One region of the Ensifer sp. LC384 genome, then DNA from elsewhere that is predicted to be linked to it. Evidence: riboswitches for the same ligand, from Rfam matches in the RefSeq annotation. Region 1 holds a riboswitch; the other holds the start of a gene.

Region 1 (4,416 bases):
AAGACCGACCTGAACCATGCCGAGGAAGTGCTCAACGTCGATCATTTCGGCCTCGACAAGGTCAAGGAACGAATCGTTGAGTATCTCGCCGTCCAGGCGCGTTCGACGAAGATCAAGGGCCCGATCCTGTGCCTCGTCGGCCCTCCGGGCGTCGGCAAGACGTCGCTTGCCAAGTCGATCGCCAAGGCGACCGGCCGCGAATACGTGCGCATGGCGCTGGGCGGCGTTCGCGACGAAGCGGAAATCCGCGGTCACCGCCGCACCTACATCGGTTCGATGCCCGGCAAGGTCGTCCAGTCGATGAAGAAGGCGAAGAAGTCCAACCCGCTCTTCCTGTTCGACGAGATCGACAAGATGGGCCAGGACTTCCGTGGCGACCCGTCCTCGGCTCTGCTGGAGGTGCTGGATCCGGAACAGAACTCGACCTTCATGGATCACTACCTGGAAGTCGAATACGATCTGTCCAACGTCATGTTCATCACCACGGCAAACACGCTGAACATTCCGGCGCCGCTGATGGACCGCATGGAAGTGATCCGCATCGCCGGCTACACGGAAGAGGAAAAGCTGGAAATCGCCAAGCGGCACCTACTGCCGAAGGCGATCCGCGATCACGCGCTGCAGCCGAAAGAGTTTTCGGTCACCGACGGTGCGCTGATGGCGGTCATCCAGACCTACACCCGTGAAGCGGGCGTTCGTAACTTCGAGCGCGAACTGATGAAGCTGGCCCGCAAGGCGGTAACCGAGATCATCAAGGGCAAGGCCAAGGCAGTAGCAGTCACCGCGGAAAACATCCCGGATTACCTGGGTGTACCGCGCTACCGTCACGGCGAAGCCGAACGCGACGATCAGGTCGGCGTGGTCACAGGGCTTGCCTGGACTGAGGTCGGCGGCGAGCTGCTGACGATCGAAGGCGTCATGATGCCCGGCAAGGGCCGGATGACCGTTACCGGCAACCTGCGCGACGTGATGAAGGAATCGATTTCGGCGGCGGCGTCTTACGTGCGCTCGCGGGCGATCGACTTCGGCATCGAACCGCCGCTGTTCGACAAGCGCGACATCCACGTGCACCTGCCGGAGGGTGCGACGCCCAAGGATGGCCCGTCGGCCGGTGTTGCCATGGCGACGGCGATCGTGTCGGTGATGACCGGCATCCCGATCTCCAAGGACGTGGCGATGACGGGTGAGATCACCCTTCGCGGCCGCGTGCTGCCGATCGGCGGCCTGAAGGAAAAACTGCTGGCGGCGGTTCGCGGCGGCATCAAGAAGGTGCTGATCCCTGAGGAGAACGCCAAGGATCTCGCTGAAATTCCGGACAACGTGAAGAACGTGCTCGAGATCATCCCCGTTTCGCGGATGGGTGAAGTGCTTGAGCACGCTCTGGTCCGCGTCCCGGAGCCGATCGAATGGGACCCTGCAAATGAGCCGGCACCAGTCGCCGCCGTTGATTCGCAGGATGAAGCGGGCGCTTCCATCGCCCACTGATCGACAGGCACGGGTGGGTGCAATTGTGCTCCCCGGCAGCCCATTTGGTGGAAAAACAAGGAAGACCGGCCTTTGGCCGGTCTTTTTTGTTGTAAAAGCATGCCGCAAGCCTTGCATTCCAAGGGATTAGGCGCAATTGGGAATGGCAAGACGCGGGCGATGCGCAAGCCGCCGCGGCTTAAAAACACAGTTGTTTCGAACCATTTTGAAAGGGGTGGAAACATGAACAAAAATGAGCTCGTGTCTGCCGTTGCTGAGAAGGCCGGACTTTCCAAGACCGACGCATCTTCCGCAGTTGATGCAGTTTTCGAGACCATCCAGGCTGAACTGAAGAACGGCGGCGACATTCGCCTCGTCGGTTTCGGCAACTTCTCCGTTTCGCGTCGCGAAGCCTCCAAGGGCCGCAACCCGTCCACGGGCGCTGAAGTTGACATCCCGGCACGCAACGTTCCGAAGTTCACGGCCGGCAAGGGCCTGAAGGATGCCGTTAACGGCTGATGAGTTTGCTTGACGGCCGGATACGAGGCCGGCAGTCCAAGTCTTGAAGGGTTCGGCTCACGCCGGGCCCTTTTGCTTTTCGGGTGGCCTTGCGGCAGGGCGGTCTTTGGTCTAGGGCTCAGCCTGTTCTCAGGGCGGGGTGAAAGTCCCCACCGGCGGTAAGGGCTTACAGCGCCGCGCGTCAAATATGACGCGCAAAGGACGCTGTGACGCTTGAAAGTTGCTGCATAATTTTCTCCTTAAATCGGATCCGATTTAAGGAATTATGCAGTAAGCCCAAGCCCGCGAGCGCTTCCGGCGGTTTTGCGCCGGAAGGTAGCAGATCCGGTGCAACTCCGGAGCCGACGGTCATAGTCCGGATGAAAGAGAATGATCGTTGGTGCGAAGGGCAGCGCTGTCCGTTGTCGCGCCCTGCGCTCATGCGTCCTGATTTGTGTTGGTCCCTGTTTGCGGATGAAGGACATGAGCGAGACTACCCAAGCACTTTTCACCTCCCGCGCCATGGCCGGTGCCGCCTGGATGATACTGGCCGGCGTCGCCTTCGCTCTGCTGAATGTCGTCACGCAATGGATGACGATGCAGCTCGGCTTTTCCGCCACTTCGACCGCCTTCTGGCAATATGAATTCGCGCTCGTCTTCTCCCTGCCGTTCCTGTTTCGGGTCGGCTTGTCGGCGATGCGCACCGATTATCCCTGGCGTCACGTCGTTCGCGTTGCCCTTGCGGCGCTGGGTGTGGGGGCCTGGGTTTCGGGGCTGGCTTCGGTTCCGATCTGGCAGGCCATCGCGCTAGTGATGACGTCGCCGTTCTTCATCATTCTCGGTGCGCGCCTCTTCCTCGGCGAACGCGTCGGTGCTGCGCGCTGGGCTGCGGCGGCAGTCGGTTTTGCTGGCGCCACGATCATCCTGCAGCCCTGGTCGGAAAGCTTCACCTGGGCAGCCTTGCTGCCCATCCTCTCGGCACTGCTCTGGGGGGCGTCGTCGTTGATCACCAAGAGCCTGACGGGCATCGAGCGTCCGGAGACGATAACGGTCTGGTTGCTTGTGCTTCTGACGCCGATCAACGGCGTGCTGGCGCTGTCGACAGGATTTGCCGTGCCAAGCGGCAGCATCCTTGCGCTATTGGTGCTGGCGGGGCTGCTGACGGTGGTGGCGCAATATCTATTGACGCTGGCCTATACCGTCGCCGACGCCGCCTATGTGCAGCCTTTCGACGATCTCAAGCTGCCGCTCAACGTGTTGGCCGGCTGGATCGTTTTCGGTTATGCGCCGAGCGGCTATCTCTGGCTAGGGGCCGTCCTGATCCTCGGCGCCTCGCTTTTCATCATGCGCAACGAGATGAAACGCGAGCGCGCGACCGCGTAGCGCAACGCTGCAGAACAAAGGCGCAGGGTTGTCATGCGCCTGTCATCGCCATCCCGCAGAACCCCCTTGTTTTGAATATTCGATATGGGGGATTTCATGACCATTTCATCATGCAGAACGGCGCTCGCCGCCATGCTTCTCGCGTCCGTTGCTTTTCCGGCTGCCGCCGAACCGGTGTTCAATCGTATTGCGTCCTTCGCCGTTGCCGACAACCTGCCCGAGGGTGATGCCCGCAAGGAAGCCACATCCGCGGAAATCATCACCGCAACCGAAGACGGCAACACGCTGATTTACTCCGATAGCCCGGGCAAGCGCATCGGCCTCATCGACATCACCGAGGCCAAGGCGCCGAAGGCCGCCGGCACTGTTTCGTTCGAGGGAGAGCCGACATCGGTGACTGTCGCCGGTGCCAAGGCGCTGGTTGCGGTCAATACGCGCGAAAGCTTCACAAAGCCTTCCGGCTTCCTCGCCACCGTCGACGTTGCCTCGAAGAAGGTCGAGGCGACCTGTGATCTCGGCGGTCAGCCGGACTCTGTCGCTGTCAACAAGGACCGCACGCTTGCCGCGATCGCCATCGAGAACGAGCGTGATGAGGAGGTCAACGACGGCAAGATCCCGCAGATGCCTGCCGGCGATCTGGTGATCCTGTCTCTGAAGGACGGCGTTGCCGATTGCGCGACGATCAAGCACGTGACTCTGACGGGTCTTGCCGAAGTTGCTGGCGACGATCCAGAGCCGGAATTCGTCTCCTTCAACGGCAAGGACGAGATCGCGCTGACGCTGCAGGAAAACAACCACATCGTCATCATCGACGCCAAGTCCGCGGCGGTAAAGACGCATTTCTCCGCCGGCGCAGCCGACCTCAAGGACATCGACACCAAGCGCGACGGTGCTATCGCCTTCAAGGACGAGCAGTCGGGCCGCAAGCGCGAACCTGACGCCGTCAAGTGGCTTGACGACGATCGCATCGTCGTTGCCAACGAAGGTGACTATGAGGGTGGTTCGCGCGGCTTCACGATCTTCGACACGGCCGGTAAGGTCCTGTTCGAATCGGGCGCGAGCTTCGAGCAC
Region 2 (4,416 bases), on a different contig from region 1:
CCGGCATCGGTGTCTGCATCTCGGCCAACAAGGTGCCGGGCATCCGCGCCGCGCTGACCCACGACACTTATTCCGCCGAGCGGGCGGCCAAGTCGAACAACGCCCAGATCATCACCATGGGCGCGCGCGTCATCGGGCCGGAACTTGCAAAGTCGATTGTCGATGCCTGGCTTGCCTCCGAGTTTGACCCTAACGGCCCGTCGGCCGGCAATGTCGAGGCGATCGATCGCCTCGATACGGCGAAGTAAGCATCCGACCACCATTACCGCGATGCACGTTGATCCTCCCTCGCGCATTGCGGCGAGACGCCCGGCAGAGATGCCGGGCGTTTTCTTTTTCGGGCTCGCGCCGCGCCTTGACGAAGCTTCTGCAAATATTTGAATATGCTTGCGGATTGTCAAATGCAGGGGCGTCATCTCATGAGTGAAGGAACCTCGACAGAGCCGCATCCGAGCGCCCATCACCATGTGGCGCGGATGAGCGGCCGCGACACGCACGAACATCATAGGACGGCGACGACGCTCGAACTTCTGTTCGACTTGACCTTCGTCATCGCGTTCAGCCTGGCGGCTTCGCAACTCGCCCATTTTCTCGCGGAAGGGCACTATTTTGCCGGGCTGTTCGGCTTTGCGCTCGCGACCTTCTCGATCTGCTGGGCCTGGATCAATTTCAGCTGGTTCGCGTCCGCCTATGACACGGATGACTGGATTTTTCGCAGCGTGACCATGGTGCAGATGGTCGGCGTTCTGATCCTGGCGATCGGTCTGCCGCCAATGTTCGAGTCGATCGACAAGGGCGAGCACCTCGACAACGGCGTGATGGTTCTCGGCTATGTCGTCATGCGCGTGGCGATGCTTTTCCAATGGCTGCGCGCGAGCCGGCAGGACCCGGCACGGCGCGGCGCGTGCCTCACCTATGTGAAGGCGATCAGCGTCGCCCAGTTCGGTTGGGTCGTGCTGATCTTCATCGACTTTTCGCTTGTCGTGACCTTCGCCATGGTCGTCGCGCTGACGGCGATCGAAATGCTCGGACCCTATCTGGCCGAGACGCGGCATGGAGGTACGCCCTGGCACGCCCACCACATCGCCGAGCGCTACGGGCTTCTCGCCATTATCGCACTCGGGGAAGGGGTTGTCGGCACAGTTGCGTCGATCTCGGCCGTGGTCGAGGGGCAGGGCTGGAATCTCGATGTCGCGCTCGTCTGCCTCGCGGGCACCGGGCTCACCTTCGGCATGTGGTGGATCTACTTCCTGCTGCCGAGCGCCGAGGTGCTGCATCACTACCGGCTCAAGCGGGCCTTCGTCTGGGGCTACGGCCACATGCCGATCTTCGCCTCGATCGTTGCGACCGGCGCGGGCCTGCACGTGGCCGCTTACTATATCGAGCACAAGGCCCATATCGGCTCGGTCGCGACGGTGCTGACGGTCGCGGTGCCCGTCGCGTTCTACATCGGGCTCCTCTATGCGATGTACACCTATCTGATGCAGCAGGCGGACCGCCTGCATCTCTGGCTGCTCATGGGCACGGCGCTCGTGCTGGCTGCCTCTGTGGTCGCGGCCCTGGCCGGGGTCGGCATGGCGAAGTGCCTGATCATCCTGATGTTTGCGCCGGTCGTGACCATCGTCGGCTACGAGGCGGCCGGCCACCGTCACCGGATGGCCGCGCTGGAGCGCAGTTTGCGCAAGAGCGAAGCGGCGCATTGATTTCGCGAGTCGAAACAGCGGCTTGTGACCGTCCGTTGCGGATTTGAATCACGCGTCTCAGAGATTGATTCAAAGGCTGTGGACGGCGAAGATGTGTGGAAAATAGCCCTCTCCCCGCGGGCGGTGAGATGGGACGGCCGAGCGTGCCGTGGGCGTATCCTCCCGCGCAGGCGCTGCAGAGGCATGATGCAGTGTGACGGCGGTCGCACGCTTTCCGGTAGGTCTGCCGAGATCATGGTTCGCAGCGCGCGCCCCGCGTTTCCTTCTCCCCGCGTGCGGGGAGAAGGTGGCCGGCAGGCCGGATGAGGGGGCAGCCGGTTTCAGGTCCGATGCTATGGCCTGCTGGCAGATCAGGCGTTGATCAGCGCCAGCTTGGCGCGGGCGTCGAGGATCTGGACGCAGGCATTGGCGGCTTCTTCGCCCTTGGCGACGAAGTGCTCGCGGAAGAAGGCGATCAGCGGCGCGCTTTCCTGGAAATTGTGCGGCGTCAGCACGGCCGAAAGCACCGGCACGTCGGTATCGAGCTGGACGCGCATCATGCCGTCGAGCACGGTGCCGGCGACGAAGTCATGGCGGTAGATGCCGCCGTCGACGACGAAGGCGGTGCCGAGGATCGCGGCATAACGGCCGGTCCTGGCAAGCTTCTGCGCGTGCAGCGGAATTTCCAGCGCGCCCGGTACGTCGAAGATCTCGACGTCGGCCGCCGTGCCGCCAAGCTTCGTCCATTGGGCGACGAAGGCATCGACGCAGCGGTCGACGATGTCGGCGTGCCAGCGGGCACGGACGATCGCAATCTTGGCGGTGGGGTGGGAAAGAATAGTCATGGTCTCAAGCCTTCCAGGGTTTGGCGTTTCCAATTTTCCCGTCGGGCGAACATGCATGCGCGCGAAACCCCGGCGCGGGGTCCACGTTGCTGCTTGCTCTCTTCCATCCGGACTGTGACCGTCGGCTCCGGAATCTGACCGGATCTGCTGACCCCCGGAGCTTGAGCTCCAAGGCGCTCGCGGGCTTCGATCTTTCGATCGCTACCGCCGGTGGGGAGTTTCACCCCGCCCTGAGAACAGGAGCGACTATATAGATCGGCCACGCGCGGTCAAACGCGTGTCGCGACGAAAATCCTAGAAATCACGACAGATTTTTCCAAGGTCTGCCGTCGCCGGGGTGAAATAATTCCGGCAGCGCGGTAGCTTTCGACCCAAACCTATTCGCGGATGACCAGCAGGTCCTTGGCGGCGAAACGCAGCGTCACGTTGTCGCCAGAGACCGGCGGCGTCACGCCCGGATCGTTGAACATGTCGAAGGAGATGACGTCGCCGCCGACGCGCAACCTGGTGCGGATGACTGAGCCGAGGAAGCTGGTCGATACCACCTGGCCGGCAAGCGCGGTGTCGCCCTTGGCGCTGTCGGCAATCGAGCCTGCCTCCGGGCGCAGCGCCAGCGAAATGTTGTCGCCGCCCTTCATGCCGGCGATCGCATCCCTCAGGGAAACCTGCTGGTTGCCGATAGTGACGGCGCCTGCGGCCGGGTCGGCGACCTTGGCTTCGATGATGTTGAGCGTGCCGACGAAGGAGGCGACGAAGCGGGTGGAAGGCGTGTTGTAGATCTCGAACGGCGTGCCGATCTGGTCGGCGCGGCCGGCATTCATGACGACGATGCGATCGGAGATCGACAGGGCCTCTTCCTGGTCATGGGTAACGAACACGGTGGTGATGCCGAGCTGCTGCTGGATCTGGCGGATTTCTTCGCGCAGCGACACGCGGATCTTGGCGTCGAGTGCCGACAGCGGCTCGTCGAGCAGCAGCACCTGCGGCTTGACGGCGAGCGCGCGGGCGAGCGCGACGCGCTGTTGCTGGCCGCCGGAAAGCTGGTAGGGGAAGCGATCGGCCAGGTGCTCGAGCTTGATCAGGCTCAGCATCTGCTTGACGCGTGTGTCGATCTCCGCCTTCTGCGCGCCGGCGACCTTGAGGCCGAAGGCGACGTTGTCCTGCACGTTCATGTTGGGAAACAGCGCATAGGCCTGGAACACCATGCCGATATTGCGCTGGTTTGGCTTCAGCGTTCCCTGGTCCTTGCCATTAATGACGATGGATCCGCTGGAGGGTGTCTCGAAGCCGGCGATCATGCGCAGGACGGTCGTCTTGCCGCAGCCCGACGGGCCGAGGAAGGACACGAACTCGCCCTTTTCGATCGACATGTCGAAGCCATGCACGACCTGCACGGGGCCGAAGGATTTCTGGATGTTGGTCAGTGTCAGGAAACTCATGCGGAACGATCCTCAGGCCTTGGGAGGCGCGCTTTTTTGGAAGCGCGAGACGAGCTGGATGAGGCCGAGGCAGCCCCAGGTGATGCCGAACGCGATCACGGCGAGCGCGGCGGGCTCATAGGCGCGGTTGGCGCCGAGAAGCTGCATATACGGACCGAATGCCGGCCGGTTCAAAAGCGCCGCCATGGTGAACTCGCCAATAACGATGGCGAAGGTCAGGAAGGCGCCCGAGAGCACCGCGACAAGAACATTCGGCAGGATGATCCGTCCGAGAATGGTGGCCCATCCCGCCCCGAGGCTTTGTGCGGCTTCGGTCAGTGTGGCGATGTCGATTGTCCTCAGCCCCGTGTCCACCGCCCGGTACATATAGGGGAGTGCAAGCGTGGCATAGCCGAACATCAGCAGCATGTTGGTGCCGGTGAGTGAGCCGGTCAGCGGCAGCCAGCTCGA

Evidence for each region. A riboswitch is a leader RNA that binds a small molecule or an ion and turns the genes downstream of it on or off. The one in region 1 is predicted to bind FMN.
Region 2: it holds a riboswitch for FMN, as region 1 does, so the genes downstream of both, BC363_RS01420 (6,7-dimethyl-8-ribityllumazine synthase) here and BC363_RS23115 (DMT family transporter) in region 1, are expected to answer to the same signal.

What each region holds. Positions count from the first base shown of each region.
Region 1 covers NZ_MBST01000034.1:230,355-234,770, forward strand. Annotated here, with positions in the region: gene lon (endopeptidase La) at 1-1,485, shown strand, start outside; gene hupB (DNA-binding protein HupB) at 1,708-1,983, shown strand; FMN riboswitch at 2,105-2,358, shown strand; gene BC363_RS23115 (DMT family transporter) at 2,446-3,345, shown strand; gene BC363_RS23120 (esterase-like activity of phytase family protein) at 3,430-4,416, shown strand, end outside.
Region 2 covers NZ_MBST01000001.1:294,264-298,679, reverse strand. Annotated here, with positions in the region: gene BC363_RS01430 (RpiB/LacA/LacB family sugar-phosphate isomerase) at 1-248, shown strand, start outside; gene BC363_RS01425 (low temperature requirement protein A) at 420-1,703, shown strand; gene BC363_RS01420 (6,7-dimethyl-8-ribityllumazine synthase) at 2,054-2,527, opposite strand; FMN riboswitch at 2,619-2,769, opposite strand; gene BC363_RS01415 (ABC transporter ATP-binding protein) at 2,905-3,966, opposite strand; gene BC363_RS01410 (ABC transporter permease) at 3,979-4,416, opposite strand, start outside.